Regions from separate parts of the Streptomyces sp. NPDC021622 genome, predicted to be linked through region 2. Evidence: riboswitches for the same ligand, from Rfam matches in the RefSeq annotation. Region 2 holds a riboswitch; each other region holds the start of a gene.
The links. Region 2 has a riboswitch for thiamine pyrophosphate ahead of thiO (glycine oxidase ThiO). Riboswitches for the same ligand answer to the same signal wherever they lie in the genome.

Region 1: it holds a riboswitch for thiamine pyrophosphate, as region 2 does, so the genes downstream of both, thiC (phosphomethylpyrimidine synthase ThiC) here and thiO (glycine oxidase ThiO) in region 2, are expected to answer to the same signal.
Region 3: it holds a riboswitch for thiamine pyrophosphate, as region 2 does, so the genes downstream of both, AB0G47_RS23710 (thiamine ABC transporter substrate-binding protein) here and thiO (glycine oxidase ThiO) in region 2, are expected to answer to the same signal.

Annotation. Positions count from the first base shown of each region.
Region 1 is NZ_JBFACK010000019.1:11,726-21,203, forward strand. It holds gene AB0G47_RS31920 (IclR family transcriptional regulator C-terminal domain-containing protein) at 200-925, shown strand; gene AB0G47_RS31925 (SsgA family sporulation/cell division regulator) at 1,029-1,472, shown strand; gene AB0G47_RS31930 (YibE/F family protein) at 1,595-3,013, opposite strand; TPP riboswitch at 3,085-3,240, shown strand; gene thiC (phosphomethylpyrimidine synthase ThiC) at 3,233-5,020, shown strand; gene AB0G47_RS31940 (hypothetical protein) at 5,126-6,004, opposite strand; gene AB0G47_RS31945 (metallophosphoesterase) at 6,187-7,290, opposite strand; gene AB0G47_RS31950 (LacI family DNA-binding transcriptional regulator) at 7,536-8,657, opposite strand; gene hisC (histidinol-phosphate transaminase) at 9,036-9,478, shown strand, end outside.
Region 2 is NZ_JBFACK010000001.1:518,997-528,474, forward strand. It holds gene pknB (Stk1 family PASTA domain-containing Ser/Thr kinase) at 1-1,121, opposite strand, end outside; gene AB0G47_RS02365 (thiazole synthase) at 1,213-2,007, opposite strand; gene thiS (sulfur carrier protein ThiS) at 2,014-2,223, opposite strand; gene thiO (glycine oxidase ThiO) at 2,220-3,410, opposite strand; TPP riboswitch at 3,408-3,521, opposite strand; gene AB0G47_RS02380 (FAD-dependent oxidoreductase) at 3,653-4,873, shown strand; gene AB0G47_RS02385 (Rv2175c family DNA-binding protein) at 4,925-5,290, shown strand; gene thiE (thiamine phosphate synthase) at 5,378-6,028, shown strand; gene metF (methylenetetrahydrofolate reductase [NAD(P)H]) at 6,117-7,037, shown strand; gene AB0G47_RS02400 (hypothetical protein) at 7,082-7,939, shown strand; gene AB0G47_RS02405 (NAD(P)/FAD-dependent oxidoreductase) at 7,949-9,475, opposite strand.
Region 3 is NZ_JBFACK010000012.1:27,800-37,277, reverse strand. It holds gene AB0G47_RS23720 (helix-turn-helix domain-containing protein) at 1-984, opposite strand, end outside; gene rlmN (23S rRNA (adenine(2503)-C(2))-methyltransferase RlmN) at 1,275-2,381, shown strand; TPP riboswitch at 2,421-2,538, shown strand; gene AB0G47_RS23710 (thiamine ABC transporter substrate-binding protein) at 2,622-3,710, shown strand; gene AB0G47_RS23705 (iron ABC transporter permease) at 3,686-5,374, shown strand; gene AB0G47_RS23700 (ABC transporter ATP-binding protein) at 5,374-6,438, shown strand; gene AB0G47_RS23695 (maleylpyruvate isomerase family mycothiol-dependent enzyme) at 6,521-7,312, shown strand; gene AB0G47_RS23690 (LOG family protein) at 7,550-8,722, opposite strand; gene AB0G47_RS23685 (VOC family protein) at 8,760-9,164, opposite strand; gene AB0G47_RS23680 (hypothetical protein) at 9,293-9,478, opposite strand, start outside.

The sequences.
Region 1 (9,478 bases), on a different contig from region 2:
CCCCGCATGGGGTCTCGGGCCGGTGTCCAGCGGTTAGAGTCCGAAATCCGACGCCGGGTCCGTCCCGCGCGCGGGCGCAATGCGCTTCCTCCCGCGTGATCGCGGGCACGGGCAGACATCCCACGCGCTTCGGGAGTGAACCTTGGCCACGGTTGATGCCGCACTTTCAACTGCCGCCGCGCCGACCCTCATCGGCTCCGTGCAGCGGGCGACGCGACTGCTGGAGGCCGCCGCCGCGCATGAGGGCGGGGCACCCGCCAAGCAGTTGGCCCGTGAGTCGGGGCTCGCGCTTCCCACGGCCTATCACCTGCTGCGCACGCTGACGCACGAAGGCTATCTGCGCCGGGAGAAGGGGCTGTTCGTGCTCGGTGAGGCCGCCGAGCGGCTGAGTGCCAGCGGGGCGCAGCAGAATCGTCGCGGCATGATCAGCGAGGCCTTGGCGCACTGGCGCGACGCCATCGGCGTACCGGTCTATTTCGCCGTCTACCGCGAGGGTGAGATCGAGATCGTGGCCGTCGCGGACACGCCCGGGAATCCGGCCGTCGAAGAGTGGGCGGACTTCCGCGAGACCGGTCATGCCCATGCGATCGGCCAGTGCCTGCTCGGCCAACTCGACGACGAGCAGCGCAAGGACCATCTCGACCGTCATCCGGTGCAGTCGATCACGCGGTACTCGGTCCGTGACGACCGGAGCTTTCTGCGCCGCCTGGACGCGATGGGCCGGATGAAACCCGTGGTGGAGCGGCAGGAGTACGCGCTGGGAACGGTCTGCGCCGCCATTCCGATCACGGCGGGCAACACGGCCGCCACGATGGCGATTTCCGTTCCCTCCTATCAAGCCGACCGGCTGCTGCCCGCAGCAGACCGGTTGCAGAATGAGATCGGAAAGCTACTAGGGACACTCGCCTTCTCTATCAGCATCTGAAAACTCACTCCTTGTGATCTGATGTGTACGTTAAGCAAGATGCCATGGGTGTCAGGGAGTTGGTTCCTGGCCGGTCGAGGTTTAGCGACGGGGTAGGCGGGCGATGCGAGAGCGCGAGTCGGTGCAGGCAGAGGTCATGATGAGCTTCCTTGTTTCCGAGGAGCTGTCGTTTCGCATCCCGGTGGAGCTGCGCTACGAGACCGGAGATCCCTATGCCGTCCGGCTGACCTTCCACCTTCCCGGCGACGCTCCTGTGACCTGGGCGTTCGGGCGGGAGTTGTTGATCGACGGGGTGGGCAGGGCGTGCGGCGACGGGGATGTGCGCATCGCGCCCACCGATCCCGAGCTGCTCGAAGAGGTCCTCATCAGGCTTCAGGTCGGCGGTGACCAGGCGTTGTTCCGGGTGGGGATTCCGCCGCTGCTCGCATTCCTCGACCGTACGGACAAGTTGGTGCCGCTCGGGCAGGAGCGGGCGCTCGCCGACTTCGAGACACACCTGGACGAGGCGTTGGACCGGATCCTCGCGGAGGAGCAGAGCGCGGGCTGACCTCCGGGGGGCCAACGGGCACAGCCGGATGGCAGATTGGTGCATTTCGCGGCATTGCCCTGAGGGCTCGGCGTCGGCTCCCCGTTGGCTGGCTCCCGGCCCCGGTTCGCGGCCCCGCCCCCTCACGGCTTGCGGCGTCGGCCACCGCCTCCGCCGCGGCGCTGCTTGGTGGCCGAGGGAGCCGCGGGGGCCGGGGCGGCCGACGCGGCGGTGGTGCCTCCGGTGCGGTCGGCCGAGACGACCAGGGCGGCCAGTGCCGTCGTCACCGGGACCGAGGCGACCAGGCCGATCGAGCCGATCAGGGTGCGCACGATCTCCTCGGCGACCAGCTCGCTGTTGGCCACCGTGCCCACGCTGCTCTGTGCGATCGAGAAGAGCAGGAGCAGCGGCAGCGCGGCGCCGGCGTACGCGAGGACCAGGGTGTTGACCACCGAGGCGATGTGGTCGCGGCCGATGCGGATGCCCGCCCGGTAGAGGCCGCGCCAGCCCATCGTCGGGTTGGCCTGGTGCAGTTCCCAGACCGCGGACGTCTGCGTGACGGTCACGTCGTCGAGGACACCGAGTGAGCCGATGATGACGCCCGCGAGCAGCAGACCGCTCATGTCGATATCCGGAAAAAGGCCGTGGATCAGGCCCGTGTTGTCGTCCGTGTTGCCGGTCAGCGAGGCCCAGCCGATGAAGACCGAGCCGAGCAGCCCGATGAGGAGGAGCGAGATCAGCGTGCCGATCACCGCGACCGATGTACGGGCCGTGAGCCCGTGGCACAGATAGAGCGCGATCAGCATGATCGCGCTGGCCCCGACCACCGCCACCACCAGCGGATTCGAGCCCTGAAGGATCGCGGGCAGGATGAAGAAGGTCAGTACGAAGAAGCTCAACGCCAGCGCCACCAGGGCCATGACGCCGCGCATCCGTCCCACCACGACGACGACGAGGGCGAAGATCCCGGCGAGCAGTGCCATGGGGACCGTGCGGTCCACATCGGTGACCGAGTACTGCAGCGCCTCCGGGGCCTTGGGCTCATAGGCGACCACCACCTCTTGCCCCTCGCGCAACTGCCGAGGCGAGTCCGGCTGGACGATCTCGGTGAACGTGCGGCCCTTGTCCTTGCCGCTGGTCACCTCGACCGTCGCCTTCTTGCACATGCCCTCCGCGCGCGACTGCGCGGTCTGGCCCTCGGGAGTGGAGGTGTCCCCGGTGGGCGGCGGCTGCGAGGCGTTCACGTCCTTGCAGGGCAGCTCCTGCACCTTCGTCACCGTCGCCGACTCGGTCTGCCGGTCGAAGCCGACCCCGGTGCGCTCATGGCCCGGCGCGCCACCGGGCCAGAGCACGACGAGGCCCACGACGACCGCCGTGGCGAAAGGAATCAGCACCGCGGCGATGACCTTGCGCAGATGCTTGGAGACGGGCGCCGCCGGGCCGTGGCTGTGCGAGTGCCCGTGCCCGTCCCCGCCCCCGGGCGGGTTCGAGAAGGGCGGCTGGGACGGCGGCTGAGACGGCGGCTCGGACGGCGGGCGGGGCGGCGGCTCTGTGGTGGTCACTGCCCGATCATCGCAAGAACGGAGGGGGCCCTCTGTTCAGCACGCCCGATATGACGCTAGCGTGGGGGCACCTTTGCAAACGCGGGAGCTCGGAGCACCGGGCTGAGAGGGCGCTGACCTCCGTACGAAACGGCACGAATGGTGCCGGTGCCGTACGGGATCCGCTGCGTCGACCGCCGAACCTGTTACCGGGTAATGCCGGCGTAGGGAGTAGGTCTCATGACCACATCGGACGCACGCACGCCTGCCTCGACGCAGAACCAGAGCGACGAGGCCGGGAAGTCCATCGGCTGGCACAAGGCGTACGTCGAGGGCTCACGCCCCGATCTGCGCGTGCCGGTCCGCCAAGTGCACCTCACCAACGGCAAGGCCGTGACCCTGTACGACACTTCGGGGCCGTACACCGACGAGTCCATCGACACCGACGTCCGCAGGGGTCTCGCACCCCTCCGCGAGAACTGGATCATCGCCCGCGGCGACACCGAGGAGTACGTGGGCCGCCCGCCCCGTCCCGAGGACGACGGCATCAAGCACACCTCGCCCCGCGGCGGGCTGAAGAACCTCGACGCGGTCTTCCCCGGCCGTCCCCGCCAGCCACGCCGCGGCCGTCAGGGTCAGGCGGTGACGCAGCTCGCGTACGCCCGTCGCGGCGAGATCACGCCCGAGATGGAGTTCATCGGGATCCGCGAGAACCTCGACCCCGAGGTCGTGCGCGCGGAGGTCGCCGCGGGCCGCGCGGTGATCCCGGCCAACGTCAACCACCCGGAGATCGAGCCGATGATCATCGGCAAGAAGTTCCTGGTGAAGGTGAACGCCAACATCGGCAACTCCGCGGTCACCTCCTCCATCGAGGAGGAGGTGGACAAGATGACCTGGGCCACCAAGTGGGGCGCCGACACGGTCATGGACCTGTCCACCGGCCGCAACATCCACACCACCCGCGAGTGGGTCCTGCGCAACTCCCCCGTCCCCATCGGCACCGTGCCGCTCTACCAGGCCCTGGAGAAGGTCGACGGCCAGGCCGAGGCGCTGACCTGGGAGATCTACAAGGACACGGTCATCGAGCAGGCCGAGCAGGGCGTGGACTACATGACGGTGCACGCGGGTGTGCGCCTTCCGTACGTCCCGCTCACCGCGCGCCGCAAGACCGGCATCGTCTCGCGCGGCGGCTCGATCATGGCCGCCTGGTGCCTGGCGCACCACAAGGAGAGCTTCCTCTACGAGAACTTCGAGGAGCTCTGCGAGATCCTCGCGGCGTACGACGTGACGTACTCGCTCGGCGACGGCCTGCGCCCCGGATCGATCGCGGACGCCAACGACGAGGCGCAGTTCGCCGAGTTGAAGACCCTCGGGGAACTCAACACGATCGCCAAGCGTCATAACGTACAGACGATGATCGAGGGCCCCGGTCACGTCCCGATGCACAAGATCAAGGAGAACATCGACCTCCAGCAGGAGATCTGCGAGGAGGCGCCGTTCTACACGCTCGGCCCGCTCACCACGGACATCGCGCCCGCCTACGACCACATCACCTCCGGCATCGGCGCCGCGATGATCGGCTGGTGGGGCACGGCGATGCTCTGCTACGTCACGCCCAAGGAGCACCTGGGCCTGCCGAACAGGGACGACGTGAAGACGGGCGTCATCACGTACAAGATCGCCGCGCATGCGGCGGACCTCGCCAAGGGGCACCCGGGCGCGCAGGACTGGGACGACGCGCTCTCGGACGCGCGCTTCGAGTTCCGCTGGGAGGACCAGTTCAACCTGGCCCTCGACCCGGTCACCGCACGGGAGTTCCACGACGAGACGCTGCCGGCCGAGCCCGCGAAGACGGCGCACTTCTGCTCGATGTGCGGGCCGAAGTTCTGCAGCATGAAGATCTCGCAGGACATCCGCCGCCAGCACGGCGGTGACCTTGAGCAGGACGAGATCGAGGCGGGCATGGAGCAGAAGTCCAAGGAGTTCGCCGCGGCGGGCAACCGGGTCTATCTGCCGATCGCGGACTGAACCGAGCAGGCCACTGAAACGGCCCACGAGGTTCCGGACAGCGCGAATCTGTGGGTCTCCCAACAGCCGTTGGGGGACCCACAGCCGTGCTCGCCCGCGGCCCCGCTACTCCGGCTTGTGGTCGGGCCCGCCGAAGTCGGGGCTTGAGAAGTCCGGACTCGAGTAGCTCGGCCGCGGCCCCGCTGAGGGACCGCCGTCCGGGCTGCTGAACCCGGGCCGGTGGTAGCCCAGTTGAGGCATGCGGCTGCTCGGGTCCGCCGACGGCGTACGGGCCACCTGTGCAGCCCCCGGATCCGCGAGCGCCTCCCGCAGGAACGGAAGGACGCCGCGCTCCAGAAGTGCCTCGCCCCAGGCTTCCCTGGCGCGGACCACCTCCTCGTTCCGTTCGCCGTGCGAGCCGGCCTGGAGCGAGGTCGAGCCATTGCGCAGAGCGGTCAGGAGCAGGCCGATCGCAGCGACCAGGATGCCCCCTGCGGTGAGCGCGCCGAACAGCCATCCCGCGGTGAGCAGGGTGTCCGCGAAGGCGGGCTCGGGGTTGAGCATCTTCAGGATGTAGCCCACGAGCAGGAAGATCGCGGCGGCCGCCCCGGCGAGCACGGGTGCGAGCACCGCGACCACGGCGATCGCCCCCGCCCCCGCCCCTGTCTCGGCGGTGACCTCCCCCATCGTGGTGGCGAGACCGAGGCCGCCCGAGCCGGCTTCCGCCTCGCTCTGGCTGCTCCGTTCCCGTATCGATGGTGCGGCAGATCCGCTTTCGCGCAGCTTCTCGCGGACCTTCACATAGTGCGTGTACTCGGTCGTGGCAGCGGCAGTGATCAGCGCAGTAGCGTTCAGTGCCATGGTGCGCAGCTGCTCGGGATTGAGCCGCTCGCCCACTGCGGCGAGATCCGGACGGTTCGGTGCGGTGCGCAGCGCCTCATCGAGGATCCGCTCGAACTCGGGGCGGTCCTCATTGAGCAGGTGTGGAGCGCTGTTCATGTGCATCCCCCGATGCTCCGTAGGGCTTGGTGGCTCGCATGGGTACGAGCCGTCGGGCAGAAACGGAGGGGAGCCTGCTACGGATAAGCCGATGGTAGAGCCGTGACGGCACGCGGTGACAGGGGGTTTCCAGAAATAGGCCCCCTGGCCAGCGTGATCCTGTAATGGATCGCCTGCCCAGCGAACGCTCAGCTATCCAAGGGGAGTTGGCAGACCAGTAGCTTTCCGGCCATGGTCACTCCGCCGTCCATGGCGATGGCCAGTCCGCCTGCGTAGATGTGCGGTCCCTCGATGACGGGCCCGCCGCCGTCCGAATCGTCCTCGGAGCCGACATCGCCCAGCAGATACGGGATGGGGCTGTGGCCATGGACGATGCGGTGGCCGCCGTACATGTCGAGGAGTTCGCGTACGGCCGCGGGGCCGGACTCGTCGCGGAAGGCGAAGCGCTTGGTGAACTTCCGGAAGAGGTCCCAGCACTCGTCCGCGTCGTTGCGCGTGAGTGTCTCGCGGACGGTGTCGTTCACGGCCTCGATCGAGTCGCCGTAATCCAGATAGGCGGTGGTGTCGGAGTGCATCAGGAGATGACCGTCCTCCGCCTCGATCGCGTCCAGGCGGGCCATCCACTGCAGGTGGTGGTCCTCCAGGCGCTCCATGTCGGTCTTCTGGCCGCCGTTGAGGAGCCAGGCGGCCTGGAACGTGGCGGTGCCCGCGCCCGAGTTGACCGGGGTGTCCCCGAACCGCTTGGCGCCGAGAAGGAGCAGCTCGTGGTTGCCCATCAGGGCCTTGCAGTAGCCGCCGGCTGCGGCGGCCTGGGCGGACAGGCGCATCACGAGGTCGATGACGCCGATGCCGTCGGGGCCGCGGTCGGTGAAGTCGCCGAGGAACCACAGTCGCGCGTTGCCCGCGGACCAGTTGCCGTCGGCGTCGATGAGGCCCTGCTCCTGGAGGGCCGCGAGCAGCTCCTCCAGATAGCCGTGCACATCGCCCACGACGTACAGCGGACCGTGCTCGTCGGACGCCGGCGCCTGTGGAGGCTCGGGCATGGCCTGCACCTCCACTTGCACGGTGTCGCCGCGGTTGATGACGGGCAGGTCGCGCTGGGTGGGGGTGTAGCCGTTGTCCGGCACCCCGGGAACCTCCCCGGAGCCGCCAGGACCCGCCGCGTCCCCCGCACTTCCCTCGACCGGACCGGTCTCATGGACGTACGCCGGTACGCGGAAGTCGCGCAGCGTCGCCGTCCGCACATCGGGTCCCTGACCGGCCCCCTGAGTCATCGACCCCTCCACCACCATTGCGCCGCATCTGCACCGAGATCGGACTGCCTGGTCGCAGCGGCCCGCGGTGTCGTCCGCCCATCATAGGAATGCGGCTCGCGCTGTGTGGTGCACCAGGGGTGGTGAATCAGTACTGAACCCCAGTTCACCGAGGTTTTCTCCCGAATTGGGTAGGGGTTTCCCCGTAGATCATGACCGGGCTGTGCTGGTGGGCGCCGGGCAGCGCGGGCCGACAGGGTGTCTCTCCCCGCCGGCCGGCACCGTCAACCAGGTCCTGGCGAACGGGGTGAGCTGACCGTCGTACGCGGTGGACGTCGCTCGGACGAGGTGCGCACGATCAGCTCCGTCGGTATCACCTGCTCGACCGGGCGGCCCGAATCGAGCCCTTCGATGGCGTCGATGAGCAGTTGGACGACGGCTGTGCCGATGCGCCGGGGTTTCAGCGAGAGCGTGGTGATGGGCGGTTCGGTGGTGGCGTAGACCGTCGACTCGCTGCAGCACACGAGCAGCAGATCGTCAGGGACGCGCAGTCCGTACCGGCGGGCGGCCGCGAGGAGATCGGTTCCGTTCGGATCGAACAGGCCGTAGACGGCGTCGGGCCGGTCGGGCCGGGCGAGCAGCCGGTCGGCCGCGACGGCGCCGGCGCACGGGTCGTGGGCCGGATAGGACTCGTACACCGGGTCCTGTCCGACGCGCTCGCACCAGCGCAGATAGGCGGTTGTGGACAGGTGGGTGTACGTGTCGGTGGTGGTCCCGGTGAGCAGTCCGATCCGCCGGGCGCCGGCCGCCGCGAGGTGGTCGAGGATCTCCAGGACCGCCGCCTCGTGGTCGTTGTCGACCCAGGCGGTGACGGGGAGAGACCCGGCTGGGCGGCCGTCGGAGACCACGGGCAGGCCCTGGCGGACCAGCTCGCTGACGACCGGGTCGTGGTCTGAAGGATCGACGACGACTGTGCCGTCGAGCGCGACGTTCGACCAGACGTCGACCGGGCTGCGCCGGGAGGTGGCGGGCAGGATGACAAGGGCGTAGCCGCGGGCCAGCGCGGCCGAGGTCGCGGCTCTGGCCATCTCCGCGAAGTACGCGAATTCGGTGAAGGTGAAAGGTTCATCCCCGTATGTCGTCACGGTCAGGCCGATGAGGCCCGACTTGCCGGTACGGAGCGTTCGGGCCGCCGCGGAGGGGCGATAGCCCAGCCGTTCGGCGACCTCGCGGACATGGCGTCGGGTGGCGTCCGGGAGGCGTCCCTTGCCGTTAAGAGCGTCGGAGACAGTCGTGATGGAGACACCGGCTGCGGCGGCGACGTCTCTGATGCCCGCTCGGCTCTGCCGGTTGCCCCGGCGGGCGGTCTCCGCTCGGCTCACCTGGTGGTTCCCTGCTGCTGTCATGGCGAGCCGATAGTAGGGCTCATGAGGGTGGGTAGTGCGGGCGCATATTCACTCGTTGACAGGCACGTTTCTGCATGGTGAGTACGGGCCAATGACCTTGGAATGCAAGGGAGTTGGCGGGATTCGGGGGAGTCGGTCCCTTGTCGTCGCGCACAGGCCTGCCAAATGAGCGATGTTTCGAAGAGGTCTCAACTCACCTTCACGGGTGATGCGCGCCACGGAGTGAGCCACCGGCGCGTGACGTAACGGGGAGCGCTCCCCCCTCATCGTGCGCCTTCGTATCTCGATGCCCCGGAACCCATTCGCAGCGGGGCTGAATCCTCATAAGGTGAGCAGTATTGAAGTCAGGGTGTTCAGGTGTTCAAGAGGAGGACTGCGGTGAGCGAGACGAACCCGAGGCTGCGCGCCGAGCTGGAGGGTATCCCCACCTACAAGCCCGGCAAGCCTGCCGCGGCCGATGGTCCGGTGGCGTACAAGCTGTCCTCGAACGAGAATCCGTACCCGCCGCTCCCCGGTGTCATGGAGAGCGCGCTCGCCGCGGCCGGTTCCTTCAACCGGTACCCGGACATGGCCTGCACCGGCCTGATGAGTGAGATCGCCGACCGCTTCGGGGTGCCGGTGTCGCATGTGGCGACGGGCACCGGTTCCATCGGCGTCGCGCAGCAGCTGCTTCAGGCCACGTGCGGACCGGGTGACGAGGTCATCTACGCCTGGCGGTCCTTCGAGGCGTACCCGATCATCACGCAGGTGAGCGGGGCCAAGTCGGTGAAGGTACCGCTGACGGCGGACGAGGTGCACGACCTGGACGCGATGGCCGAGGC
Region 2 (9,478 bases):
CCGAGGCCGAGCGCCAGGAGTACGGCGGCGACGATCGCCAGGACTCCGCGGCGCGGGTTGGACCGCCCGCGTCCGCGGCCGGGGGCCTGCGGCGGGGCCGACGGTGGTGTCGCCAGGATGCTGGTGCGGTTGAGCGGGTCCTGCTGCTGGTCATCGCCGTCCGCGGGGAGCGACAGCTGCACGGACCGCGCGGCGCGTGGGATCACGCTCGTACGGTCGTCGGCGTTGTCGTGCTCCGTGGTGCGCGCCTGCGGGGGCACCGCGTCCAGCTGCTCGAGGGAGAGCGCGGCCCGTGCCTCCCTGGCCTGCCCGAGCAGCGCCACCGCGTCGTGCGGGCGGACGTCCGGGGTGCGGGCGGTGGCGGAGGCGACCAGCTCGTCGAGCTCCACCGGGAGCCCCGGGACGGCCGCCGACGGGGGCGGCACGTCCTCGTGGAGGTGCTGGTAGAGCACCTGGGCCGGCGATTCGCCGGAGTGCGGCTTGGCGCCGGTCAGCATTTCGTAGAGCACGACACCGCACGCGTACACGTCGACACGGGTGTCGGCCGTGCCGTGCTCTATCTGCTCGGGCGCGAGATAGGAGACCGTCCCGAGGACCGTGCCGGTCGTGTTCGTGACGGTGTCCACCGCGCGCACGAGGCCGAAGTCGGCGACCTTGACCCGGCCGTCATCCCCTATGAGGACGTTCTCCGGCTTCATGTCGCGGTGCACGAACCCGGCGCGGTGCGCGGCGCCGAGCGCGGCGAGCACCGGCTCCAGGATGTCGAGCGCGGCCCGCGGCTGCAGGGCGCCGCGCTCGCGCAGGACGTCGCGCAGGGTGCACCCGGCGATGTACTCCATCGCCAGATAGACGTACGCACCGTCGGTGCCCTGGTCGTAGACCCCCACCACGTTCGGGTGCGAGAGCCGGGCGACCGACTTCGCCTCGCGGATGAAGCGGTCGACGAACGAGACGTCGGCGGCGAGCGTCGGGTGCATCACCTTGAGCGCGAGCACGCGGTCGAGGCGGGTGTCCACGGCCCGGTAGACCGTGGCCATCCCGCCTACCGCGATCCGTCCGTCCACGCGATAACGGCCGTCGAGCACCTGCCCGACGAGCGGGTCCTGAAGGGTCGTGTCCACGGAGGGAGTCTACGAGCCACCGCTGACACCGATGCCCGCGCGGGCGGCCCCGGGGCCCGACTGCAGCCGACCTGTAACAGGCGCCCTGCGCTCAGAACGCCGGCCGCTCCGGATCCAGCCTGGCCATGCCCTCCGCGGGAGAGGACGCCTCGGCGAAGTGCCGCCGCGGAATCCGGCCCGCCCGGAAGGCCAGGCGCCCCGCGTCGACGCCGTGCCGCATGGCCTCCGCCATGAGCACCGGCTCCTGCGCCCGCGTCACGGCCGAGGCGAGCATCACACCCGCGCACCCCAGCTCCATCGCGAGCGCCGCGTCGGACGCCGTGCCCGCCCCCGCGTCCAGAATCACCGGCACGCGCGCGTGCTCGACGATCAGCTGGAAGTTGTGCGGGTTGCGGATCCCGAGCCCGGAGCCGATGGGCGACCCGAGCGGCATGATCGCCGCACAGCCCACGTCCTCCAGCTTCCGGGCGAGGACCGGGTCGTCGTTCGTGTACGGAAGCACCGTGAAGCCGTCGTCGACCAGGGTCTCGGCGGCGTCGATGAGCTCGATCGGATCGGGGAGCAGGGTGCGCTCGTCCGCGATGACCTCCAGCTTCACCAGATCCGTGCCGAGCGCCTCCCGGGCGAGCCGGGCGGTCAGGACGGCCTCGCCCGCGGTGAAACAGCCCGCCGTGTTCGGAAGGACCCGGATGCCGAGCCTGCCGAGCACGGAGAGCACCGAGCCCTGCACGCCCGGATCGAGGCGGCGCATCGCGACCGTCGTCAGCTCCGTTCCGGAGGCGACGAGTGACCGCTCCAGCACGTCGAGGCTCGGCGCACCGCCCGTACCCATGATCAGCCGTGAGGAGAGCGTGAGCCCGCCGATGACGAAGGGGTCGTCTGCCATGTCGGTTCAGCCTCCTTGGACGGCGGTGAGCACTTCGACGCGGTCGCCGTCGGCGAGCGCCGTGGTGGACCACCGCGCGCGCGGGACGACGGTTTCGTTGAGCGCAGCGGCGACGCCGGACGGGGCCGCGGTGAGCGTGGCGACCAGGGATTCGAGCGTGGTGCCCGCGGCCACCTCGCGGACTTCTCCGTTGACTGAGACGGCTGAGTGGGTCATGCGGGCTGCTCCATGAGGGACTGTGCCGAGGGTGTCGTCGCGAACCGGCGGGGGGTGAACGCCCGTGCCTCGTCGGGCAGTTCACCGGTGACCAGGGCGTGCGCCATGACGTCGCCGGTGACGGGTGTCAGAAGGACGCCGTTGCGGTAGTGGCCGGTGGCCAGCTGGAGGCCGGGCAGGGCGGTGGGGCCGAGCATCGGCGCGTTGTCGGGGGAGCCGGGGCGCAGTCCCGCGCGGGTCTCGGTCAGCGGCAGTTCCGTGATGCCCGGTACGAGCTCGTGGGCGTCCCGAAGCAGCTCGTACACGCCGCCCGCGGTGACCGTCGTGTCCCAGCCGAGCTCCTCGCTGGTCGCGCCGACCACCAGCTCGCCGTTCTCGCGCGGCACCAGATAGACATGGCTGCCCCGGACCACGGCGCGCACCGTACGGCTCAGGAACGGCGCGTAGCGCTCCGGCACCGTAAGACGCAGCACTTGCCCCTTGACCGGGCGAACGGGCGGCAGAACCCCCTCAGGGACCCCTGAGAGGCGTCCGCTGAGGCTGCCCGCGGCCAGCACGGTCCGGCCGGCCTCCAGGGCGGCGCCGTCCTCGAGGACGACACCGGTGGCCCGGTCGCGCACGACCGTCAGGCGCTGCGCCCACGCCCGGTGGAAGACCACGCCGGCCCGCTCGCACGCCACCAGGAGCGCCGCGGTGAGCCTGCGCGGGTCGACCTGGTGGTCGCCGTCCACGCGGAGCCCGCCGCGCACACCGGGCGCGAGCATCGGTTCGAGGCGGCGGCACTCACGCCCGCTCAGCCACTCCGATTCAAGCCCCGACTGGCGCTGAAGGGTGTGCAGTTCGCGCAGATGGGCGCGGTCGTCGGAGTCCAGCGCGACGGCGAGCGTGCCGCAGGCGCGGTAGCCGAGATCGCGGCCGCTCGCCTCCGTCAGCTCCTGTGCGAACGCCGGATAACGCTTCGCGGAGGCCAGATTCAGGCCGAGCAGCGTCTGCTCGCCGTAGTGGAGCTCGGTGACCGCGGCCAGCATGCCCGCGGCGACCTGCGCCGCGCCGCCGCCGGGCTCGGGGTCCACGACCGCCACGGACAGACCGCGCTGCGCCGCCCGCCAGGCCGTGACCAGGCCGATGATGCCGCCCCCGACGACGAGGACGTCCGTTGTCGCATGGGGTGGTGTACGTGGATGCATGGGTGTCCAGCCCCTCCCTTCGCCGGCATGACCCGGATCAGGTTCGTACGGTCGGAGGCCGTCCCAGCCTCCCTCTCAGCCCGGTGCGTCCGGGCTCCCGCGAGTGCTCTGCACCGGCCACCCTAGCCCGTCGGGTCCGGCGGCAGTAGGGGGAGCTGTCCGGATATGGGCGGTGACGGTGTGTCAGAGATCTCCTCGTCGCGCCCTGAAGTCGGCGTCCCGTGCCGCCCTACAGTGATCGGGTGAGCGAGCAGCAGAGGCAGGCAGAGCGCCAGGTCGTCATCGTCGGCGCGGGGATGGCCGGGGTGCAGACCGCCGTGGCCCTGCGCGATCAGGGGTTCACCGGTGCGGTCACCCTCATCGGGGCGGAACCCCATCAGCCGTACGACAGGCCGCCGCTGTCCAAGGCCGTGCTGCTCGGCAAGGCGGAGGGCTCCGCCTTCGACGTCGACTTCGAGGCGCTGGGCATCGAGCTGAGCCTGGGCCACGAGGTCACGGGTGTCCGCCCCGCGGACCACGAACTGGACACCGAGCGGGGTCCGGTCCCGTACGACGCCCTCGTCATCGCCACCGGCGCCGAGCCGATCCTGCTGCCCGGCGCCTCCGGAGTCCCCGGCGTCCATCTGCTGCGCACGCTGGACGACGCCGAACGGCTGCGCCCGGTGCTCGCCGAGCAGCACGACATCGTGGTCGTCGGGGCGGGCTGGATCGGCGCCGAGTTCGCCACCGCCGCGCGCGAGGCGGGCTGCGCGGTCACCGTGGTCGAGGCCGCCGAGCGGCCGCTCGCGGGGGCGCTGCCTGCGGAGGTCGCGGCGCCGATGGCCGCTTGGTACGCGGACTCCGGGGCCGAACTGCGCACCCACGCGCGCGTGGAGCGCGTCGAGCCCGGCACCGTCTTCCTCGACGACGGCACCCGGCTGCCCGCCGGCGCGGTCGTCGTCGGCATCGGCGCCCGGCCCGCCACGCAGTGGCTCGCGGATTCCGGGATCGCCCTCGGCGCCCACCGTGAGGTCGTCGCCGACGACCACCTGAGGACCTCGGAACCGGATGTGTACGCGGTCGGGGACTGCTCCTCCTTCCCTTCGGGAAGGTACGGCGAGCGCCTCCTCGTCCACCACTGGGACAACGCCCTCCAGGGCCCGCGCACGGTCGCGGCCAACATCATCGGCGAGGCCCCCGCGGCGTACGACCCGGTCCCGTACTTCTGGTCCGAGCAGTTCGGCCGCTTCGTCCAGTACGCGGGACACCACGGCTCCGCCGACGCACTGGTGTGGCGAGGTGACCCGGCGGGCGCGGCCTGGACGGTGTGCTGGCTGCGCGCGGGCGCCCTGGTGGCCGTCCTCGCGGTGGGGCGCCCCCGGGACCTCGCCCAGGGCCGCAAGCTGATCGAGAGCGGCGCGCGGCTCGATCCGGCCAAGGCGGCGGATCCGTCGGTGCCGCTCAAAAAGGCGGTCCTGGAGTAGCCGCGCCGCCTGTGCCGCCCTCTGTCAGTCGCCGGGGATACGCTTTGTCCTGTGACCGAGATTGACGCAAAGACTGATGCTCTCGTCCCCGCATGGCTCCACCTCCCCGACATCGCCGAAATGCTCGACGTCGAGGTGACGCGTGTGCGCCAGCTGGTCAAGGAGGGCCAGCTGATCGCCGTGCGCCGTGGTGAGAACCGCGCGCTCCAGGTGCCCGCCGCCTTCATCGACGGCGACAAGATCGTCAAGGGCCTGACCGGCACCTTGACGCTCCTGAGGGACGACGGCTTCTCCGACGAAGAGATGCTGGAGTGGCTCTTCACCGCCGACCCGACCCTGCCGGGCACGCCCGCGCAGGCGCTGAGCGAGAATCGCGGCACGGAGGTGAAGCGCCGCGCCCAGGCGCTCGCCGTCTGACCTGATCCGAACCGTGCGGTGTACGGGCCGCAGCGTGCTCCACGCGGCCCGTACGCCACCGCCACCGACACCCGGGGGGAACACTCCATGGCCATCACGCCTGCCCGCGAGCAGCTCGCCGACGCCCGCCTCTACCTGTGCGTGGACGCCCGCAAGCGCCAGGGAGACCTCCCGGAGTTCCTCGACGCCGTCCTCGGTGCCGGCGTCGACATCGTGCAGCTGCGCGACAAGGGCCTGGAGGCCGCCGAGGAGCTCGAGCACCTCCAGTTCTTCGCCGACGCCGCACGTCGGCACGGCAAGCTCCTCGCCGTGAACGACCGCGCGGACGTCGCGCACGCCATCGGCGCCGATGTGCTGCACCTGGGCCAGGGCGACCTGCCCGTGCCCGCGGCCCGCCGCATCCTGGGCGACGACGTACTCATCGGCCGCTCCACACACGCCGAGTCCGAGGCCGCGGCGGCGGCCGTCCAGGACGGCGTGGACTACTTCTGCACGGGCCCCTGCTGGCCGACCCCCACTAAGCCGGGACGGCACGCCCCCGGTCTCGACCTGGTCCGGTACACGGCGTCGCTGGGCACGGACCGCCCGTGGTTCGCGATCGGCGGTATCGACGCGGGCAATCTGGACGAGGTGCTCGAAGCGGGCGCCCGCCGCGTCGTCGTCGTCCGGGCCATCACCGAGGCGGACGATCCGGCGGCGGCCGCGGCGGACTTCGCAAAGCGGCTGCGTACGGCCTGATCGGCGTTCTTCGGCCATCCTCCGGGGAAGCTGTCCGTAAGGTGGACGGGGATTAGCCGGTGCGGCACCCCGTCGCTAACCTGCCCGTATGGCCCTAGGCACTGCTTCCACCAGGACAGATCGCGCACGCACCGTGCGCGACATGCTTGCGACCGGCAAGACCACGTACTCGTTCGAGTTCTCGGCGCCGAAGACCCCGAAGGGCGAGCGGAACCTGTGGAACGCGCTGCGCCGGGTCGAGGCGGTGGCCCCCAGCTTCGTCTCCGTGACGTACGGAGCGGGCGGCTCGACGCGTGCGGGCACGGTCAAGGAGACCCAGCAGATCGTCGCCGACTCGACGCTCACGCCTGTCGCCCACCTCACCGCGGTCGACCACTCCGTGGCCGAGCTGCGCAACATCATCGGGCAGTACGCGGACGCCGGGATCAGGAACATGCTCGCGGTCCGCGGCGACCCGCCCGGCGACCCGCTCGCCGACTGGGTCAAGCACCCCGAAGGCCTCACATACGCCGCCGAACTGGTCCAGCTGATCAAGGAGTCGGGTGACTTCTGCGTGGGCGTCGCGGCCTTCCCCGCGATGCATCCGCGGTCGGAGGACTGGGACACGGACGTCCGGCACTTCGTCGACAAGTGCCGCGCGGGCGCCGACTACGCAATCACACAGATGTTCTTCTACCCGGAGGAGTATCTGCGCCTGCGCGACCGGGTCGAGGCCGCGGGCTGTTCGACGCCGATCATCCCGGAGATCATGCCGGTGACGAACGTGCGCATGCTGGAGCGGCTGCCCCAGCTCAGCAATGCTTCCTTCCCGCCGGCGCTCAAAGAGCGCATCCTCACAGCCAAAGACGATCCGGCGGCTGTACGCTCCATTGGCATCGAGTTCGCGACGGAGTTCTGCGCGCGGTTGCTGGCCGAGGGTGTGCCGGGGCTGCACTTCATCACGCTGAACAACTCCACGGCGACGCTGGAGATCTACGAGAATCTGGGTCTGCATCACCCGCAGGCCTGACCGGCCGTACCCCTGGGGCGGCGGCCGTGGGGAGAGGGGCGTACATGGGCTGGACGGTCCTCTACATCGCGTTCGGATGCGTCGCGCTGTGGCTGCTCGGCGAGGTGCTGCTGCAGTACAAGGCGCGACTGCGCTGGCGGCTGCTCGCCTTCGGGGGCTTCCTCGGGGTGGTCATCGGCGTCCTGATGCCGTCGGTGGTCGTGATCGGCGCCGGCGCGATCGCCTTCGCGACGGGGCAGACGTACGTGACGCTGTCGTTCCGCCGCGGCTTCTCGACCGGCTGGGCGCTCGGCGGCCAGCCCGGCCTGAGCAAGCGCCGCAAGACCTCGCCGCGGGCCGCCGCCCAGGACCCGACGCTCCAGGTCTCCGACCTCGCGTACGAGCAGCCCGAGCCGCCCGCGCACGCGCCCGGCGAGGGGGTCTACGCGCCGGAGCCCATGCCGGACGACACCGGGCAGTACGGCGTGTACAGCGACTCCGCGTACGCACAGGAGCAGCCCGCCCAGGACAGCGGCTACGGCTACGACACGTACGCCACGGCGGGCTATGACCCGCAGCAGCCCTACGCCTACGGGGAGACCGGACAGCAGCAGTACGCCGCGTACTCCGACCCGTACATCGGGACGCAGACCTACGGCGGCCAGCAGAGCTACGACACCTACGGCGACCAGCAGCCGTACCCGCCCTATCCCGCCGCCGATCCGTACGGCAATGGCAACGGCGGCGGTGGCTACAGCGAGACGCCGCCCGGCGGGGTCTGGGTGCCCCAGCAGCGCAGCGTCGACGACCCTTACGGGGCGTACGGGGGCGAACTCCCGCCCGAGCAGCCGTATCCGAACCAGGGCGACCAGGCCCAGGGGCACGGGTACGACGCGGGGTACAACGAGCAGTACCGCTACTGACCCCGGGGCTCACTGCGAGCCGCGGAACTCCGGTCCCTCCACGATCAGCCCGGCGACCAGCGTGCCCGACATGCCGGCGTGCGGAAGCCCGCCGCCCGGGTGCGACCAGCCGCCGACTGCGAAGAGCCCCGGCACGCGCGTGCTGTTGGCCGGGTGAAGCAGCCGGCCTTCGCCCGCCGCGAGGGACGGGGGCGGGACCGCGCCGCCTTCGGCGCCGGTGGCCTCCGCGATGTCGGCCGGGGTGCGGACCTCGTGCCACAGGAGCCGCTCCCGCAGCCCCGGCACGGCCGTCTCGGCGCGGGTCAGCAGCCGGTCCACGTCCGCCTCGGTGATCTCCGTGTGCGCGGGGACGGTGACCGTGAGGGTGACCGCCTCATGCCCGGCGTCGGGCGTGAGCGAAGGGTCGTCGGGGCGCAGCACCGTGACGGTCGGCGTGGCGGGCAGCCCCGGGCGGTCCCCGAAGAGCCGGTCGAGCTCGTCCTGCCGGTCGGGGGTGTGCAGCACCGTCCGGTGCGGCGTCCCCGCGGGCCGGGCTCCGCGCAGGGCGAGGAGCACCGTGAGGCGGCTGGGCAGTCCGGACCTGGCCGGCACCTCACCCTCCGCGCGTATGTTCACACCGGATGCCCCGGACATGCCGGATACACCGGACAGTAGGCCGTCCAGTACGCCGGGCGCGACACCGGCGACCACGAAGTCCGCCTCGTGCGCCGTCCCGTCCGCGAGCTCGACGCCCGCCGCGCGGCCGTCCTTCTCGGCGATCCGGGTCACCGCGGAGTCGAACGCGAACTCGACCCTGCGGGCCAGGCACCGCTCGTACACGGCTTGGGCGAGGGCGCGCATCCCGCCGCGCACGGACCACGCGCCGAAGGTGTGCTCCAGGTAGGGCAGGACGGCCGCGCTGGCCGGGGCCGTCCGCGGGTCGAGGCCGTACGCGAGGGCGTACTGCTCGAGGAGCGCGCGCAGCCGGGCGTCCCCGCCCAGTTCGAGCTCGGCGACCTCGGTGAGGGTGGCCGCGCGGCGCTCGCGCCGCAGGAGGCGCTTGTGCGGCACCGAGGGGTAGGGCTCGCGGTCGGCCAGCACCTGCCAGTTCGGCCAGAGCGGCTCTTCCAGGAGGGGGCGGCGGGTGCGGTCCCAGGCCTCACGGGCGCGGTTCATGAACGCCGACCAGCCGGCGCCCGCACCGCTGCCGAGGGCCGCGTCCAAGGCCTCGCCGACGCCCGCGCGGGACGCGTTCGGCAGATCGGCCGTGGTGCCGTCCGCGAAGACGTGCCGGACCGCAGGCTCCACCTGGGACAGCTCGACGACCTTCTCCAGCGGCTCCTTGCCGGTCTTCACGAACAAGTCGCGGTAGACGGCGGGGAGATGGAGCAGGCCCGGGCCCGTGTCGAACGCGAAGCCGTCCCGCTCCACGCGGCCGAGCGCGCCGCCGTACGTCCCCGACCGCTCGTGCACCACCACCCGGTGGCCCGCGACGGCCAGCCGGGCGGCCGCCGCCATCGCGCCCATCCCGGCGCCGATCACCACAATCCGTGCCATGCG
Region 3 (9,478 bases), on a different contig from region 2:
ATCGATCCGGCCGTTCTCCACCACGTACGACACGTTGTCCAGGTCAAGCTCGATGGACAGGCGGTGCAGGATCACGTTCGTCGGCCCGAACCCGGTTTGCCAGTAGTTCTCGTCTGAACCGAGGTCGTCGGCGAGCCCCTCGGCACGGTCCAACAGGCGGGTCGCCGTCGGGCGGTCCTGGTGCCGAGCCGCCGCGACTGCGGCCCGAAGGTGGATCATGCCGAGCAAGCTCAGTGCAGACGGGTCGCTCTCCGCGACCTGGGAGGCCAGCCACGTCGCCGTGGTGTTGCCCAGCTCCATCGCAGCCTCGTAGCGGCCGTTGGCGAGCAGCGCGTGCGTGCCGGACCGTGCGGCTGAGGCGAGAACTAGGGGATCGTCGGACTCGTCCGCCGCCCGCATCGCACGCTCTGCGGCCAACCATGAGACGTCGGACTCTCCGACCTTCGCGAGCGTCGTGGCCGCGAGGTGGTGAGTGCGGGCAGAGACAGCCCAGCAGTCGCGGCGGTCCTCTCCCCGGCGTCCCGCACGGTCCTCTAGCTCCTGCGCCGTCTGGAGGAGTGCCGGCAGTGCAGCGATCACGCTGCCGAGCCGCCCGCCCTGATAGTCGTTCCAAGCGTGCTCCACACGCACGGCGACCGGCGCGGGAGTGGGGAGCTGCACGTCGGCCTCTGGCCCGAAGAGCAGGCGTGAGAGCCGCCGGGGGCTCATGAGCGCGTCACGTACAGCCGGTACGTCGTCCTGGTGCTTCTCATCCTCCACTAGAAGGGTCTGACCGAGCAGGTCGCCAAGCGGCACGCGCAGGATCCGAGCCAGCTCCGCGAGCATGTCGATCCGCGGCGGCTTCCTGCGGCCCGTCTCTGCCTTCGCGAGCCAGTCAGTACTACGGCCGACCAGTCCGGCCAGCACCTCTTGCGTGTAGCCGCGACGCTTCCGGTAGAACGCGATGCGCTCGCCGATGCTGAGGTGATCTCCAAGACCACGCATAGGGTGCTGCCTCCTGCTGCTGGTAGGGGCGTATTTCACGTTACAGAGCCGGTCAGGCGGCGGGTAGACGCTCTTGATGCCCGCCGTCGCCAGTACGAGCTTGATGGGCCCAAGGGGGCAGGACCCGGACGGAATGTCTGGGTCTCTTTTCGCAGGTCAGCTGCGGGAGTGCCGGGCCGTCTATGGGCCGTCGGAGGGTGGCCCACAACGGCCAATGGCGACCAATGACGACCGGCACCAGTGAGCGCTGAGCTGGTCACACTCCGACCGTCTGAGACACTGGATTCACCATGCCTGTACCCGGAGAACTCACCTTCGTCGCGCCCCGCGGAGCCAAGAAGCCGCCGCGGCATCTCGCCGACCTCACGCCCGCCGAGCGCAAGGAAGCCGTCGCCGCCGCCGGCGAGAAACCGTTTCGCGCCAAGCAGCTCTCGCAGCACTACTTCGCGCGGTACGCGCACGATCCGGAGCAGTGGACCGACATTCCCGCCGGGTCCCGCGGCAAGCTCCAGGAGGCGCTGCTTCCCGAGCTGATGTCCGTGGTGCGGCACATCAGCTGTGACGACGACACCACCCGTAAGACGCTGTGGCGGCTCTTCGACGGGACGCTCGTCGAGTCCGTGCTCATGCGCTATCCGGACCGGGTGACGATGTGCATCTCGTCGCAGGCCGGGTGCGGGATGAACTGCCCGTTCTGTGCGACGGGGCAGGCCGGTCTCGACCGGAATCTGTCGACCGCCGAGATCGTGCACCAGATCGTGGACGGGATGCGTGCGCTCAGGGACGGGGAGATCCCTGGGGGGCCCGCGCGGCTGAGCAACATCGTCTTCATGGGGATGGGCGAGCCGCTCGCCAACTACAACCGGGTGATCGGGGCGATCCGCAGGCTGACCGACCCCGAGCCGGACGGTGTCGGGCTCTCGCAGCGCGGCATCACCGTGTCGACCGTCGGGCTCGTGCCCGCCATCCACCGGTTCGCCGACGAGGGCTTCAAGTGCCGCCTCGCGATCTCCTTGCACGCGCCCGACGACGAGCTGCGCGACACCCTCGTACCCGTCAATACGCGGTGGAACGTGCGGGAGGTGCTGGATGCCGGCTGGGAGTACGCGGCCAAGTCCGGGCGCCGGCTTTCCATCGAGTACGCGCTGATCAGGGACATCAACGACCACGCGTGGCGCGGTGACCGGCTCGGGCGGCTGCTCAAGAACAAGCCCGTGCATGTGAACCTGATCCCGCTGAACCCGACGCCGGGCTCGAAGTGGACGGCATCGCGGCCGGAGGACGAGAAGGCCTTCGTGGACGCCATCGCCGCTCATGGGGTGCCTGTCACGGTTCGTGACACCCGTGGCCAGGAGATCGACGGGGCGTGCGGTCAGCTCGCCGCGGCGGAGCGTTAGGCTGGCCGAAACACAACTTCACAGCCGGAACACATCTTCATATTCCGACAGGGGAGCGCCACAGCGCTGAGAGTGCGGCAGCCAAGGACAGGTTGGCCGCAGACCCTCTGAACCTTGCCCGGGTCATTCCGGGTAGGAAGTTCGGACATCACTCAAGCTGTTGCGCCCTGCCCGCGGACCCTTCCGGTCCGTGGGCAGGGCCGCGTCTCTTCCTGGTCACCCCCAGGAGGATTGAATTCAGTGAGCACCACCAAGAAGGTCACGGTCACCGCCGTCGCGGTGACCTTCGGGCTCGTCGCGCTCTCCGCTTGCGGCAGCTCCGACGGCAGCGGCGACGAGGCCGCAGATTCCAAGAACGTCACGCTGGTCAGCCATGACTCCTTCAGCGTCTCCAAGGACGTACTGAAGGAGTTCGAGAAGCGGTCCGGCTACAAGGTCAGCGTCCTCAAGGACGGGGACGCCGGCGCCGCCGTGAACAAGGCGATCCTCTCCAAGGACAACCCGCAGGGCGATGTCTTCTTCGGCGTCGACAACACCCTGCTGTCGCGGGCGCTCGACAACGACCTCTTCCAGTCGTACGAGGCCAAGGGCTCGGACCAGATCGCCTCGCAGTTCCGCGTCGATCAGGACAAGCACCGCGTGACGCCCGTCGACAGCGGCGACATCTGCGTCAACTACGACAAGAAGTACTTCGCCGACAAGAAGCTGGCGCCGCCGAAGTCCTTCGACGATCTGGTCAAGCCCGCCTACAAGAACCTCCTCGTGACCGAGAACGCGTCGACCTCGTCGCCCGGGCTCGGCTTCCTGCTCGGCACCGCCGCCCAGTACGGCGACGACGGCTGGCAGGGCTACTGGAAGAAGCTCAAGGCCAACGGCGTCAAGGTCGTCGACGGCTGGGAGCAGGCCTACAGCGAGGAGTTCTCCGGCTCCACCGGCGGCAAGAAGGCCAAGGGCGACCGGCCGCTGGTCGTCTCCTACGCCTCGTCGCCGCCCGTCGAGGTGCTCTACGCGAAGCCGCAGCCCAAGGAGGCGCCGACCGGCGTCGCGACCGGCACCTGCTTCCGGCAGGTCGAGTACGCGGGTCTGCTCGGCAACGCCAAGAACGAGAAGGGCGGCAAGGCGCTGCTCGACTTCCTGATCAGCACCGAGTTCCAGCAGGACATGCCGCTGAACATGTTCGTGAACCCGGTGCGGGAGGGCGTCGAGCTGCCCGAGCTGTTCGTCAAGCACGGCGTGAAGGTCGACGAGCCGGAGACCATGGCCCCGAAGAAGATCGCCGACAACCGTGATCAGTGGGTCAAGTCGTGGACCTCGCTCGTACTGAAGTAAAGGCCCCCGCTCGTAAGGGGTTCACACGCGGGAGCGCGGCGCGGCTCGGTCTCATGGCCGTGCCCGTCGCGTTCTTCGCGGTCTTCTTCGCCTATCCGGTCGCCGCGATCGTCGCGCGCGGCCTGAAGGTGGACGGTGAGTGGCAGTTCGGGCGGATCGCGGAGGTCATCGGGCAGTCCGACGTGCGGCACGTGCTGTGGTTCACCACCTGGCAGGCGCTCGCGTCGACCGCGCTCACGCTCCTGATCGCGCTCCCCGGCGCGTATGTCTTCGCGCGCTTCGAGTTCAGGGGCAAGCAGGTGCTCCGGGCCGCCGTCACCGTGCCGTTCGTGCTGCCGACGGTCGTCGTCGGGACCGCGTTCCTCGCCCTTGTCGGGCGCGGGGGGCTGTTCGACGAGATGTGGGGCCTGCGGCTCGACACGACCGTGTGGGCGATTCTGCTCGCGCACGTCTTCTTCAATTACGCCGTCGTCGTACGGACCGTCGGCGGGCTCTGGTCGCAGCTCGACCCGCGCCAGGAGGAGGCCGCGCGGATGCTCGGCGCCTCGCGCTGGAGGGCCTGGCGGACGGTGACGCTGCCCGCGCTCGGCCCCGCGGTCGCGGCGGCCGCGCTCATGGTCTTCCTGTTCACCTTCACTTCCTTCGGCGTCGTACAGATCCTCGGCGGACCCGCGTACTCGACGCTCGAAGTCGAGATCTACCGGCAGACCGCCCAGCTCCTCGACCTGTCGACGGCCGCCGTCCTGACGATCGTGCAGTTCGTGGCGGTCGGCCTGATCCTCGCCGTGCACGCATGGACCGTGCGCAGGCGGGAGACCGCCCTGAAGCTGGTCGACGCCTCCACGGTCGCCCGGCGGCCGCGCGGCGCCGGGCAGTGGGCGCTCCTCGGCGGTGTCATGCTCACCATCGCCGTGCTGATCCTGCTGCCGCTCGGCGTGCTGATCGAGCGGTCGCTGAGCGGCCCGGACGGCTATGGCTTCACCTACTACCAGGAGCTGACATCGGCGGAGGGCGGCGCCTTCCTGGTCCCGCCGATCGACGCGGTCTGGAATTCCCTCCAGTACGCGCTCGCCGCCACCGCCATCGCCCTGGTGATCGGCGGTCTCGCCGCGGCGGCGCTCACCCGGAAGGCCGGCCGCCTGGTGCGCGGCTTCGACGCGCTGCTCATGCTGCCGCTCGGGGTGTCCGCGGTGACGGTCGGCTTCGGGTTCCTGATCACGCTGGACGAGCCGCCGCTCGACCTGCGCTCCACCTGGATCCTGGTGCCGCTGGCGCAAGCACTGGTGGGCGTGCCCTTCGTCGTACGCACCATGCTTCCCGTCCTGCGCGCGGTCGACGGACGGCTGCGCGAGGCGGCGGCCGTGCTCGGGGCGTCGCCGCTGCGGGCGTGGCGCGAGGTCGACCTGCCGATGGTGCGGCGGGCGCTGCTGATCGCGGCCGGGTTCGCCTTCGCGGTGTCCCTGGGCGAGTTCGGCGCGACCGTGTTCATCGCGCGGCCGGACAATCCGACGCTGCCGGTCGCCGTTGCCCGGCTCCTCGGGCGGGCCGGGGAGCTCAACTACGGGCAGGCGATGGCCCTTTCGACGATCTTGATGGTGGTGTGCGCGGTGTCGCTGCTGCTGCTCGAACGGCTCCGTACCGATCGCACGACTGGGGAGTTCTGATGGGTGAGGCCGCGGGTGTGGCTGCGGGTGCGGCTGCTGGTGTGGGGCTGCTGACGCTGACGGATGCGACGGTGCGGTTCGGGGCGCGGGCCGTGCTCGACCGCGTCGGCCTCGAGGTCGCCGAGCACGAGATCGTGTGCGTCCTCGGGCCGAGCGGCAGCGGCAAGTCGACGCTGCTGCGGGCGGTCGCGGGGCTGCAGGAGCTGGACGGCGGGCAGGTGCTGCTCGACGGACGGGACCAGCGGGGGGTGCCCGCGCACAGGCGGGGCGTCGGCCTGATGTTCCAGGACCATCAGCTCTTCCCGCAGCGCGACGTGGCGGGCAATGTCGCCTTCGGGCTGCGGATGCACGGCGTGGCGCGGGGCGAACAGGCCCACCGGGTGGCCGAGTTGCTCGACCTCGTGGGGCTTCCGGGTGCGCAGCGGCGGGTCGTCGCCTCGCTCTCCGGCGGCGAGCAGCAGCGCGTCGCCCTCGCGCGTGCGCTCGCGCCGAGGCCGCGGCTGCTCATGCTGGACGAGCCGCTCGGGCAGCTCGACCGCTCGTTGCGGGAACGGCTCGTGGTCGAACTCCGGGAGCTCTTCGACGAGTTGGGTACGACGGTGCTCGCGGTCACGCACGACCAGGGCGAGGCGTTCGCGCTCGCGGACCGGGTCGTCGTGATGCGCGATGGGCGGATCGCCCAGTCCGGTACGCCACTTGAGGTGTGGCGGAACCCGGCGGACGAGTTCGTCGCGCGGTTCCTCGGCTTCGACAACGTCGTCGACGCGACGGTGGCCGGTGACGTGGCGGACACCGCCTGGGGCAAGATCCCGGTGCCTCCGGGGGTACGGGACGGCCGGTGCCGGCTCCTGGTGCGGCCCGCCGGGGTGCGGCTCGTGCCCGCCGACGAGGGGCTGCCCTGCATGGTGACGGCGCGGACCTTCCGGGGCACGCATGTCGCCGTACACCTGGAGCCCGGGGCGGGGCCGAGGCTTGAGGCGGCCTGTGCGTTGCGGGATGCGCCTGGGGTGGGGGAGACGGTGGGGGTTGCCTTTGACGTGGGGGATGTCGTGGTTCTGGGCTGAGGTGGCCTGGGGGCGTGGGGGCGTGGGGCGTGGGGGCGAAACTCGGGTGCCCGGGTTGCGCGGTCGATCTAGGGTGCGCCTCATGACGTCTTTGGATTACGACCGCCACTGCGCCGAAATCGCAGATCAGCTGGGCCAGTTGCGGGTCACCCTGGCCGGAGCCGACCTTTCGGCCACGGTGCCGACCTGCCCGGAGTGGTCCCTGGGGTACCTCGCCCGCCACGTCGGCGGTGCCGTGCGCTGGGCCGAGCAGCTGGTCGCCACCCGGGCCACGGACGACATCCCGGAGGAGAAGGTCCCGGGTATCCGTGGTCCCGAGGGCGACGACCCCGCCGCGCTCGACGCCTGGCTTGCGGAGACCGCCGAGCTGGCCTTGAAGACGCTGCCCGCCGTGAGCGCCGATACCCCGGTGTGGACCTGGGCCGAGCCGCGGAACGCCGGGTTCTGGGCGCGGCGTATGACGCATGAGGTGGCCATTCACCGTGCGGACGCGGCGATCGCCGCGGGGGTCCCGTATGAGGTCGCGGCTGATGTCGCTGCCGACGCGATCGATGAGTGGCTGGAGATCGTGCAGTACGTGCAGCGGTCCCAGCCGGGGGACAGTGCCGCTGAGCTGCGGGGTGCGGGCCGCAGCATCCATCTGCATGCGACTGATGCGCCGGCGGGGCTGAATGCGGAGTGGGTCATTGAGTTCGGTGAGGACGGGTTCAGCTGGCGGCGGGGGCATGAGAAGGCGACGGTTGCTCTGCGGGGGCCGCTTACTGAGGTGTTGTTGGCCTTCTATCGGCGGCGGTCTCTGGATGGCGGCGCTGTGGAGGTGCTGGGGGAGCGGGAGTTGCTGGAGTTCTGGCTGGAGCGGGCCTCGTTCGGGTGACTTGATTTCCCCAACCCCGCCCCTTCCCGAAAACCCGCTGCGCGGGGGCCTTGCGTGCCGTCATCACCGGCTTCGCCGAGTTCGTCCTCAAACGCCGGACGGGCTAGAAGGTTCGCGGGACGGGCTGGATGGTTCGCCGGGCGGAGTGGATGGTTCGCGGGGCGGGCTAGAAGGTTCACGGGGCGGGTTGGAAGGTTCGCCGGGCGGGCTGGAAGGCTGAGTGGCCGCCGGTCGGCGTCATGAGCTCGTCGCGCTCGGCCCGTCCGGCGGGAGGGATGCCAGTGCGGCCGGGACCTCCTCCACGCCCTCCACCAAGGCGATCGTCGGCCCCATCGAGCGGCCCTGCGCCAGCGCCTGCAGCAGGGGCCAGGCCGGGAGTGTCTGTGTCCAGTGCGTGCGGTTGACCAGGACCATCGGGGCCGGCTTGCCCCGGGACTCGTAGTAGTTGGGGGTCGCCGCGTCGAAGATCTCCTGGACCGTGCCCGCCGCGCCGGGCAGGAAGACGACGCCCGCGTTCGAGCGGGCGAGCAGACCGTCCTCCCGGGTGGCGTTGGCGAAGTACTTGGCCAGGTGGGTGGCGAAGGCGTTCGGCGGCTCGTGGCCGTAGAACCAGGTGGGGATGCCCACCGACGCGCCGCCGTCCGGCCAGCGCTCGCGGACGTCGAAGGCCGCCCGCGCCCACTCGGTGATCGACGGGGTGAAGGAAGGGGCCTTCGAGAGGAGTTCCAGTGCCTCGTCCAGCATCTCGTCGCGGAAGACTGACGCGTACGCGCCCAGGTTCGCGGCCTCCATGGCACCCGGGCCGCCGCCCGTCGCGACCACGAAGCCCGCGCGGGCGAGCGAACGGCCGAGCCGCGCCGCACCCTCGTACGCTTCCGTCCCACGGGCCATCGCGTGGCCGCCCATGACGCCCACCACCCGTGCGCCGACGAGCAGTTCGTCGAGGGCGTCGGAGATCGAGTCGTCGTGGATCGCGCGGAGCATCGAGGAGAAGATGTCCCCGTCCGCCTTGGTCTCCTGGAACCAGGCGTACGCGCGGGCGTCCGGCGTCGCGTCGTACCCGCCTTCGGCGAGCCCGGCGAACAACTCGTCGGGCGTGTAGAGAAGGCCTCGGTACGGGTCGAACGGCAGACCCGGCACCGGCGGGAACACCAACGCCCCCGCGGACCGCATCGCGTCGGCCGCGCCCTCTTCCATCGGGCAGCCGAGGAACACCGCGCCCTTGGCGTCGCAGGCCCGCAGCGCGGACGTGCGCTCCGTCAGATCTATGCCCTGGACGCGGCAGCCGGCCAGCGAGCCCCGCGCGGCGACCTCGTCGAACTCGGCGAGGGTCTCGATCTCACGGTCACCGCCCGGGAGTTGGGCGGGCGATGACGCGTGGGCGGATGCGGGTTCGGGAGTCGACTGCATCCGCCCATGCTAAGCAGGCACAGCCGGGCGGTCGTGCTCAGCCCTCGACGGCGGTCGGGTCCATCCACATGATCTCCCACGTGTGGCCGTCCAGGTCGTCGAAGCTGCGGCCGTACATCATGCCGTAGTCCTGCGTACGGCCCTCGGTGGCGCCGGCCGCCACGGCCTTGTCGACCAGTTCGTCGACCTTCTCGCGGCTCTCGGCGCTCAGACAGAGGAGCGCCTCGCTGGTCGTGGTCGAGTCCGCGATCTGCTTCGTCGTGAAGTCCTGGTAGCGCTTCTTGCCGAGCATCATCGCGACGATGGTGTCGCTGATCACGACGCAGGCGCAGTCGTCCGTGGTGAACTGCGGGTTGATCGTGTAGCCGAGCTCCGTGAAGAACTTCTTCGTGCTGTCGACGTCGTTCACGGCGAGGTTGACGAAGATCATCTGCTGGTACATGAGTGTCTCTCCCGTTGAGCTCTGTGTGGTTGGTGCGTCGTGTGCCGTACGGAGGGGTAGACGTCCGTTCGACGCGGAACTCATCGGAGGGCGCGAACTTTTTTCTCCGGCTCGGACGAGCGGCGGCCTCAGACGAGAGGCAGTGCCGCCAGCTCCGCCACCAACCACGTCAGCGGGCCGAACACGGCCGCGAGGGCGCCCGCGCGCAGCGCCGCCGAGCCGCGCAGCATCGTCACCGGAGCCCCCAGCTGCAGCAGCGCGGCCGTCGTGTCCGAGCGCGCGTTCTTCGCCTCGATCGCGGCCGTGGCCAGGGT